Regions from separate parts of the Streptomyces sp. GL_141 genome, predicted to be linked through region 2. Evidence: riboswitches for the same ligand, from Rfam matches in the RefSeq annotation. Region 2 holds a riboswitch; each other region holds the start of a gene.
The links. Region 2 has a riboswitch for cyclic di-AMP ahead of AC3IX6_RS08715 (M23 family metallopeptidase). Riboswitches for the same ligand answer to the same signal wherever they lie in the genome.
Positions count from the first base shown of each region.

Region 1: linked by a shared signal. The riboswitch ahead of AC3IX6_RS04765 (M23 family metallopeptidase) and the one ahead of AC3IX6_RS08715 (M23 family metallopeptidase) in region 2 are both predicted to bind cyclic di-AMP.
Region 3: linked by a shared signal. The riboswitch ahead of AC3IX6_RS23190 (transglycosylase family protein) and the one ahead of AC3IX6_RS08715 (M23 family metallopeptidase) in region 2 are both predicted to bind cyclic di-AMP.

Region 1 covers NZ_CM174402.1:1,093,301-1,096,565, forward strand. Annotated here, with positions in the region: gene AC3IX6_RS04760 (winged helix DNA-binding domain-containing protein) at 1-199, opposite strand, end outside; gene AC3IX6_RS04765 (M23 family metallopeptidase) at 266-1,279, opposite strand; cyclic di-AMP (ydaO/yuaA leader) riboswitch at 1,282-1,479, opposite strand; gene AC3IX6_RS04770 (tyrosine-protein phosphatase) at 1,795-2,616, shown strand; gene AC3IX6_RS04775 (aspartate aminotransferase family protein) at 2,668-3,265, opposite strand, start outside.
Region 2 covers NZ_CM174402.1:2,056,665-2,059,929, forward strand. Annotated here, with positions in the region: gene AC3IX6_RS08710 (GntR family transcriptional regulator) at 1-502, opposite strand, end outside; gene AC3IX6_RS08715 (M23 family metallopeptidase) at 688-1,482, opposite strand; cyclic di-AMP (ydaO/yuaA leader) riboswitch at 1,495-1,654, opposite strand; gene AC3IX6_RS08720 (M16 family metallopeptidase) at 1,905-3,265, opposite strand, start outside.
Region 3 covers NZ_CM174402.1:5,214,365-5,217,629, forward strand. Annotated here, with positions in the region: gene AC3IX6_RS23175 (transposase) at 1-84, shown strand, start outside; partial or broken gene AC3IX6_RS23180 (cytochrome P450) at 69-224, shown strand; gene AC3IX6_RS23185 (LysM peptidoglycan-binding domain-containing protein) at 368-1,498, shown strand; cyclic di-AMP (ydaO/yuaA leader) riboswitch at 1,775-1,946, shown strand; gene AC3IX6_RS23190 (transglycosylase family protein) at 1,949-2,656, shown strand; gene eno (phosphopyruvate hydratase) at 2,977-3,265, shown strand, end outside.

The sequences.
Region 1 (3,265 bases), 960 kb from region 2:
GCCCCGTGAAGGCGGCGTCGAGGCCGGCCGGGTCGAAACCGGCGAGCCGGTTCCACAGCGCGAGGTAGGGCGAGGCCGCGTGCTGCGCCTGGAGGGCGACCACCCGGCGGACCCCGTCACCGACGCTCATCTCCTCGCGCCGCAGCAGCAACTGCCGTGCGAGGGTGGAGCGGTTGAGCTCCCTTGCGCTGACCTTCATGCCACGACCGTCCCGTCCCCTGTCGAAACGTGCAGCCTAACCGGCACCTCCGACAGCGCCCCGGATTCAGATGCTGACGCCCTTCGAGCGGAGGTAGGCCAGCGGGTCGATGTCCGAGCCGTACGAGGGCCCGGTGCGGATCTCGAAGTGCAGGTGCGGGCCGGTCGAGTTGCCCGTGGAACCGGAGAGGCCGATGCTCTGGCCGCCGGTGACGCTCTGACCGGACGAGACGGACAGCTGGGAGAGGTGCGCGTACTGGCTGTACTTGCCGTCGGCGTGCCGGATGACCACCTCGTTGCCGTACGAGCCGCTCCACCCGGCGGAGACGACGGTGCCGGCGCCGACCGCCCTGACGGTGGTTCCGGAGCTCGCGCTGAAGTCGACACCGGTGTGGTAGCCGCTGGACCACATGGCGCCGGAGACCCTGTACGCGGTCGACATGCCGCCGCCGACCGGGGCGACCCAGCCGGTCGAGGCCGAGCCGCTCTGCTGCTTGGCGGGCGCCTTCGGGGCGGGCGCGGCGACCGCGTCGGAGGAATCCGACGAATCACCAGAAGTGGAAGAACCGGAAGGATCGGAAGAATCCGAGGAACCGGAGGAAGCGGACTTCTTGGCCGGCTTCGGCGTTTCGGCCGGCGCGGACTTCGACGGCGCGGACTTCGCCGCCGCGGCCGGAGCCGCGCCCTTGGCGCCGAGCGTGAGCTTGAGGCCCGGGTGGATCAGCGACGGGTCGGCGCCGACGGCCTCGCGGTTGTCCGCGTAGAGCTGCTCCCAGCCACCGGTGAGGTGCCGGCTTTCGGCGATCTTGGAGAGGTGGTCGCCCGGCACCACGGTGTAGACGGTGGGGGCGCCCTGCGCGGCGGCCGGCGCGGCCTGGAGCGCGGCGGCGGCCTGCGGGGCCACGGCCTGCGGGGCCTGGACCGGAGCGGCGGCGGGCGCCGCGGCCGGGACGCCCGCGGCGTGGGCGCCGGTGGCGCCGAGCAGCGGAAGCGCGAGGGCCGCGCCACCGGTGCCCGCGACGGCGAACCCGCGGGATATCGAGCGGGACTTGGGACGGCGGTGCTTACCCGTTCCGGACATGTCGAATTCCTCTCCGACGCCTGCGAGGTGAGCTGTCGGGTTCGGACTGGAGATGTCCGGCCGCCCCCGTGCCGGTGAACGGCACATGTACGGCTTCACCCCGAGCTGTCCCGTTGTAAAGATCTCAACCGGAGATCCGGAACAGCGGCTTACCTGGTTCCCCCGCTCCTGCCACGCGCGTGAATAGTCGGGTGCGGTTTCCGGTCGGCGGCAGGATTAGGCGGTCCGTCCGGATCGATCGCGAACGTAATCGAGTCCGGCCGTGCGGAACAAGTCATGAATTCCCCAACGGAATCTTGAAGATGACGGGCCGCCGGAATTCCGGTCACCCTCCGTCCATTCCTCCCCTTCAACAACCGCCCCAGCAAGGCAATTCGCCATTCGTGATCAGCCACTCACGGTCACCGTATGATCTGGCTCACGGGGGTGTGTCCGATCTCGCCTCTCGCTATGGCAAGTTGCCCAGAAGTAGCGTAATTCGGACACCATCAACGACGACGACACGGAGGAGCCCGGTGACCCAGCCGATACCCCAGAGCCCCCACACCGATCTGGCGCCGCAGGAGCCGGCGCTGACCGGAGTGCGCAACTTCCGCGACGTGGGCGGATTGCCGACCACGGACGGTCGACGGGTCAAGTCGGGACGACTGTTCCGAAGCGGACATCTGGCGCATGCCACCGAAAGCGACGCGGAATTCCTCGCGTCGCTCGGACTGCACACCGTCTTCGACTTCCGCAACGGAGCCGACCACGCGCTGGAGGGTCCGGACGTGGAGCTGCCCGGTGTGCGCAACGTCGGCATTCCGCTGTCGGATCCGGCCGACGGCCGGGAGTTCTGGAAGATGGTCCGCGACGGGGACCTGGCGCAGCTCCGCGAGCTCCTGGGCGAGGGCAAGGCCGCCGCTCGGATGTCCCGTTCGTACCGGACGATGATCCGGACCCGTACCGCCGAGCACAGCCGGGTGGTGCACGCGCTCGCCGAGGACAGCGTCCCGGCCCTCATGCACTGCGCCGCCGGGAAGGACCGGGCCGGCCTGTCGATCGCCGTCACCCTGCTCGCGCTGGGCGTCGAACGGGAGGCGATCGTCGCGGACTACCTGGAGTCGAACGCCCCGCACAACCGCTACCGGGTCCGCCGGGGCAGCGATGCGCCCGAGGCCCGCGCCCCCGAGGTGATGGAGCTGCTCGCCCCGCTCTTCGACGCCCGCGCCCCGTATCTGACCACGGCCTTCGACGCCATCGACGAAGAGTGGGGCGGCGTGCAGCGTTACCTCGCCGAGGGCCTCGGGCTCGCGCCCGAGACCCTCGGCAGGCTCCGCGACCGGCTGCTGGACTGACGCCCCACGAGGTGGGCCGTCGCCCGCCGAGCCGCCGGCCCGGCGATTGACTCAGCGGTTGGCGACGGCCTGCCTCACCAGCGTCCTGCCGAAGTCCCACATCAGCGCGCCGCCGCCGTGGGCCTCGTCCATGACCGCGCGGAAGGCGCCGACGAACCGGTCGACGTCCGCCTCGTCCACGATCAGCGGCGGGATCAGCTTGATCACTTCCAGATGGTCCCCGGAGACCTGCGTGAGGATCCGGTGCTTCTGCAGCAGCGGCACCACGACCATCTGCGCGAACAGCCCCTTGCGCGCCGCCTGCAGCATGCTCCAGCGGCTCCGCAGGCCCAGCGAGGACGGCCGGCCGAACTCGATGCCGATCATCAGCCCGCGTCCCCGTACCTCGTGGAGCAGCTCGTACTCGTCCACGAGCGCGGCGAGCCGCCCGCGCAGCAGGTCTCCCATCACGCGGGCATGGGCCACCACCTGCTCGTCCTCCATGACGGAGAGGACGGCGAGCCCGGCCGCCATCGCCTGCGCGTTGGAGCCGAAGCTGGCGGAGTGGACGAGCACCCGGTCCATGGAGGAGTAGACCTTCTTGAAGATCCAGTCCTTGCCCAGGGTCGCGCCGACGGGCACGTAGCCGCCGGAGAGGGCCTTGGCCACA
Region 2 (3,265 bases):
CCACGGGCCGCACCGGGGCCTCCACCACGTACATCCAGGCCACCTTGTGGCGCATCTGGGTGAGCAGCGCGATGAGCCCGGGGCTGCCCGAGGCCTGGGAGAGCGTCTCGTGGAACCAGCCGCCCAGGGAGCGCAGATCCTCCCCCTGCCCCCTCCTGGCCCGCTCCTGGCCCAGTCTGACCAGGCCGCGCAGCACCTTGAGGTGGGCCTCGCTGCGCCGCCGGGCCGCGCGGGCGGCCGCGAGGGGCTCCAGGAGCATCCGCAGCTCCAGGAGGTCGGCGGCCTCCTGCTCGGTCGGCTCGGCCACGCAGGCGCCCGCGTGCCGGCGGGTGGTCACGAACCCCTCGGACTCCAGCGTGCGCAGCGCCTCGCGCACCGGGACGCGCGAGACCCCGTACCGGCGGGCCAGCACCTCCTCGGTCAGCCGGGCGCCGGGCCCGAACACCCCGGAGACGATGTCGTCGCGGATTGCTGTGCATACCGTGTGCGCGGGAATACGCAAGACCGGACCTCCGCCTTTTTCGTATGACTGTGCGCGTTGCGACTCTATTGCAACACACGATAATTTCCGAGAGCGGCCGGAAATACGAAACATTCACACGACGCGGAGCCCGAAACACGACGAAGGCCCCGGCTCTCAGAGAGCCGGGGCCTTCGCGGAAGACGTGTGGTGCGGAGCGCAGCGGGTCAGACGGTGACGCCGTGCGAGCGCAGGTACGTGACCGGGTTGATGTCCGAGCCGTAGTCGGCGCCGGTGCGGGCCTCGAAGTGCAGGTGCGGGCCGCTGGAGTTGCCGGTGGAGCCCGACAGGCCGATCTTCTGGCCCGGGGTGACCTGCTGGCCGACGGAGACGCTCAGCGAGGACATGTGGCCGTACTGGGTGTACGTGCCGTCGGCGTGCTTGATGACGACGTTGTTGCCGTACGCACCGCCGTAGCCCGCCTCGACCACGGTGCCGAGGCCCACGGCGTGCACCTCGGTGCCGGAGGCGGCGTGGAAGTCGATGCCCGTGTGGCTGCCGGAGGACCACATGCCGCCACCCGCGTGGTACTGGGTGCTGACGTAGGTGTTGTCGAGCGGCGACACGAAGGTGTTGAGGCGCTTGCGCTCCTCTTCGCGGGCGGCGCGCTCGGCGGCCTCGCGCTCGGCCTTCGCCTGGGCTTCGGCCTTCGCCTTGGCCTCGGCGGCCCGCTGCTTGGCGTCGGCCTCGGCCTGCGCCTTGGCGGCGGCGGCCTCTGCGGCCCGCTGCTGGGACTGGGCCTGGGCCTCGACGTCACCGGCGAGCTCGTCGGCCACCACGATGGTGTTGAGGCTGCCGGTGTCCTCGATGGAGGGGGACTGGTCCGCGGCGAACGCGGGGCCGGCCAGGGAGCCGACGACGCCGGTCGCGGCGAGGGCGGCTATGCCGGCATAGCCGGCGGTCCTGCGGCTCATACGGCTCGAACCACGGTGCTTGCCGGCGGCACTACTGCCAAACGCCATGAAGGGGCTGATCCTTTCCTTCCCTCTCGCCTACCGGGTTAGCTGACGGGTTCGGAGCAGGAAGGTCTCCTACGGACCCCCTCTTGCGAGGCGGTCCGATTCACCCCAGGGACACAAGTGGGTCCCCGGCTCCCCAGGCTCGCGCCTGACGGGGACTCGGCGATCGCTGTCCGGTGCCGCGGGGTCGCGGCGGTTACAACTGACGAACAGCACGGCCGACGCTAGGCGGATCATCAGTCAATCGCCAAACAGACACGCCCTTTTGTTGCGTACGCCACACCACATACAAGCAACCACACCACTAAACGGACAATGAACCCAAAAGGGACCCCGACGGACAAGCCGCCGGAGCCCCTTGAGCGGCGGGCCAGTTGACGGCCCGCCAGACACCACCCGGAGATCACCCGGAGATCAACTGACGATCAGTTGGTGACCACGGTCACTTCGCCGATCCCGAGGGCCCGCACGGGCTCCTCGATCTGCGAGGCGTCGCCGACCAGGACCGTGACCAGACGGTCCACCGGGAAGGCACTGACGACCGCCGAAGTGGCCTCCACCGTCCCGGTTTCGGCGAGCCGCGCGTACAACTGCGCCTGATAGTCGTCCGGCAGCTCCTGCTCGACCTGGTCGGCGAGCGTGCCCGCGACGGAGGCGGCCGTCTCGAACTTCAGCGGGGCCACCCCCACCAAGTTCTGCACGGCCACGTCCCGTTCGGCGTCGGTCAGGCCGCCCTCCGCGAGGGTGCGCAGCACCGTCCAGAGGTCGTCCAGGGCCGGGCCGGTGTTCGGGGTGTCCACCGAGCCGCTGATGGCGAGCATCGAGGCGCCCTTGCCGTCGGCGGTGGAGCGCAGCACCTGTCCGAAGGCGCGCACGCCGTACGTGTACCCCTTCTCCTCGCGCAGCACCTTGTCCAGCCGGGAGGTGAGCGTGCCGCCCAGGCAGTACGTACCGAGCACCTGGGGCGCCCAGACCCGGTCGTGCCGGTCCGCCCCGATGCGGCCGATCAGCAGCTGCGTCTGGACCGCGCCGGGCCGGTCCACGATGACCACGCGGCCCGTGTCGTCGGCGGTGATCGGCGGGACCGGGCGCGGGGCGGTGGTGTCACCGGTCCACGCGCCCAGGGTGTCGGCCAGGACGGCGTCCAGGTCGATGCCGGTCAGATCGCCGACGACCACCGCGGTGGCGGTCGCGGGGCGCACGTGGGCCTCGTAGAAGGCGCGTACGGCCGCGGAGTCGATGCGGGCGACCGTCTCCTCGGTCCCCTGGCGCGGGCGCGACATCCGCAGGGTGGCCGGGAAGAGCTCCTTGGAGAGCTGCTTGGCGGCGCGGCGCTGCGGGTTGGCGCTCTCGTGCGGGATCTCGTCGAGCCGGTTGCGCACCAGGCGGTCGACCTCGGCGTCGGCGAAGGCCGGCGAGCGCAGCGCCTCGGCGACCAGCCCCAGCGCCTTGTGCAGGCGGGAGGCCGGGACCTCCAGGGAGACCCGCAGGCCGGGGTGGTCGGCGTGCGCGTCGAGGGTGGCGCCGCAGCGCTCCAGCTCGGCGGCGAAGTCCTCGGCGGAGCGCTTGTCGGTGCCCTCGGACAGGGCGCGCACCATGATCGTGGCCACGCCGTCGAGGCCCTCGGGCTCCGCGTCGAGCGGGGCGGCGAGGTTGATCTCGACCGCGACCACCTGCTGGCCCGGGCGGTGGCAGCGCAGCAGGGTCAGGCCGTTGGCCAGTGCCCCGCGCTCGGGGGCCGGGAAGGCCCACGGCTGCGGGTCGCCGGCCTCGGGGCGCGGGTGGA
Region 3 (3,265 bases), 3.2 Mb from region 2:
GTCCGTCCGACGATTCCGGCCCTGCGAGTGACGGTGCGTGTGGCGGAGACCGTGAGACTGCTCTCCCCCTCGCGACCCTGCTGACGCGGCTGCCCGATCTGGAACTGGCCGTGGCTCCCGGGGAGCTGCGGTGGCGCGGTGGGCTCATCATGCGGGGACTGCGGACGCTCCCGGTCCGCTTCATGGCCGAATCCACTGCCGAAAAGATCACCCAAACCACCTGAAACCTGCCTGACCTGAAGTCAGTTGGCTGCCCAAACTTGTGACAGGCGTTCGAAGGCCGCTAGGTTCTGCCGTTACCCCGCCGTTATGCGAAAGGTGCAGCCTCATGCGTTCCGGGAACGGCCGCCACAGACGCCCCCGACAAGTGCCCGCACTTGTCGTCACCGCCGGAGTCACCGGCACCGCACTCGCCCTGCCGCTGCTCGCGGCCACCGGCGCGAGCGCCGCGGAGACCTCCACATGGGACAAGGTCGCCGAGTGCGAGAGCGGTGGCACCTGGAGTGCCAACTTCGGCGGCGGCACCTACGGCGGGCTGCAGTTCAGCCAGGAGCAGTGGAAGAGCGCCGGCGGGCTCGACTTCGCCGAGCGCCCCGACCTCGCCAGCCGCTCCCAGCAGATCGCCGTGGCCGAACGGGTCCTGGCCTCCCGGGGTCCCGTGGCGTGGCCGCTGTGCGCGGTGCAGGCCGGCCTGACGCAGGACGCGCCCGCCGCCGTGGTGGACCCGGGTCTGCCCGGCGGTTCCGGATCCGCCACCCCCGCCCCGTCCCGCCCGGACGACTCCGTGCCGCACACCGGCTCGGGCAAGCCGTCCACGGACTTCGGGGCGCCGACGCCGAAGGGCCCGGCCGCGCCGGCTCCGTCGGACTCGCCGCTGCCCGACTATCCGATCGGCGTGCCCGGCGAACTGCCCGTCATGCCCGAGCCGGACCTCCAGGCGCCGCCTCCGGGACTCCCGGGCGATCCGACGGCTCCCACGAGCCCGGTGGACCCCACCGCCCCGGTGGGCCCCGTCGCTCCGGTGGACCCCACGACTCCGGCGCCGCCGCCGGTGGACCCGACCGTGCCGGTGGGCCCGACGGCTCCGATATCCCCGTCCGGCCCGGGGGACGCGGCGAACCCGACGGACCCGGCGAACCCGGCGAATCCCGGTAATACCTCGAACCCGGCAAATCCGCTCAACCCGGTTGATCCCACGGCCCCGACGACTCCGGCCGCACCCGGCGGTTCGGCCGCCCCGAGCGCTCCGGCGACCCCCGGCGCGGCCGAGGGCGGCGGCAAGCACCGCGGCCAGGCCGCGGTCGAGACGCCCGCCGCATCTGATGCCGCGTCGGAGCCGACGTACACCGTGAAGGCGGGCGACAGCCTCGTCGCGATCGCGGACGCCAACGGAGTGAAGGGCGGCTGGAAGGGGCTGTACGAGGCCAACGAGCAGGTCATCGGCGGCGATGCGGACCTGATCAAGCCCGGTCAGAACCTGGATCTAACGCATCAATAAGGGCACTTAAGGCGCCCGGAACCAGCTGATTGTCCGTTTTCTGTAAGTGAGACATGTGTCTCTTCAGGTCAACTGGCGTGTCCGGCCCGGACGGTTCCGCAAACCCGGCCCTCACCTGCGCAAACGCCCTTCCGGGGAGCGCAAGTAGGCACCGTTTCCCCCCGATGTCCCTCGTTGAACATCGGGGGGAGACCTGTCTACCTTCTGAATCGCTCGCCACCGCGGGCTCCTTCGACCGCATCGCCGAATCCTGCCGGCGGACGGAGGGAACACTCGTCGCGTAAAGCGCCGAAGGCAGGAGCGGGGGAACCAAGGTAGGCGCCGGAACCGGCCGTTGAGAGACGGTCACGGAACCGGCTAGGGGTTAAGCCGAGCGCTAGGTCGCTCGGCCGGGCACTCACTCGCCCGAACCCGACAGCTCACCTCGTAGGCGTCGGTGAGGAGAACTCCATGCTGCTTTCGGGCAAGGGCAAGCACCGTCGCGGCTCCAAGGCCGTCCGCATCGTCACTCTGGCCGGCGTCGCCGGTGTCGCCGTGGCCGCGCCGCTGATGGCCGCGGGCACCGCTTCCGCCGCGACCGCCGGTGAATGGGACCGCGTCGCCGCGTGCGAGTCCGGCGGCAACTGGTCCATCAACACGGGCAACGGCTACTACGGCGGCCTGCAGTTCTCGTCCTCCACGTGGGCCGCGTACGGCGGCAAGACGTACGCCGCGCAGGCCAACCAGGCCTCCAAGTCGCAGCAGATAGCCATCGCCGAGAAGGTCCTCAAGGGCCAGGGCAAGGGCGCCTGGCCGTCCTGTGGCGTCGGCCTGTCGAACTCCTCCTACAACGGCGGCTCGGCGGAGACCCCCTCCAAGCCGAAGACCCAGCCGAAGCCGGCGCCGAAGCAGGAGAAGAAGGCCGAGTCGAAGAAGGAGACCAAGCGCGTCGAGGCTCCGACCACCCGCTCCGAGCGTCCGGCCGCCCCGGCCGCACCGAAGACCGAAGCCCCCAAGACGGGCAACGGTTCCTACGAGGTCAAGTCCGGCGACACGCTGGGTGCGATCGCCGACGCGAACAACGTGTCCGGTGGCTGGGAGAAGCTCTTCGAGCTCAACAAGGACATCGTCTCGGACGCCGACCTGATCTACCCGGGTCAGAAGCTGAACCTCAGCTGAAACATGTGAGAACGGTCGTGTCCGCTTTCGCGACGCGCAGTAGTTCCACACGTAGCTCCACCACGTAATTCCACCGCCCGGCGCGCAACCCCCTTCGCGCCGGGCGGTGCTGTGTGCGGACGCGGCCGGCCTGACGGACCTTCCGGATCGCCGATGATCAAGGGCCCTATGTCCTGTAAGAGGGGCATTCAGGCCCTTTTTCGTCCCAAGGCCCGGGCGGTCGGCTGGCCGAGTGCCCGGAGGCGGTTAGGCTCTAAGCGGCAAGGCCATCCCACGGCCTGACATGCCACCGCACACCCAGCGTCACATCCCAGAAGGAGATGCTCGTGCCGTCCATCGACGTCGTCGTAGCCCGGGAAATCCTGGACTCCCGAGGCAACCCCACGGTCGAGGTCGAGGTGGGCCTCGACGATGGCAGCACCGGCCGTGCTGCAGTCCCGTCCGGCGCCTCCACCGGAGCGTTCGAAGCCGTAGAGCTCCGTGACGGTGACCCCAACCGTTACTTCGGCAAGGGCGTAGAGAAGGCCGTCCTCGCCGTCATCGAGCAGCTCGGCCCGGAGCTCGTCGGCTACGACGCCACCGAGCAGCGCCTGATCGACCAGGCGATGA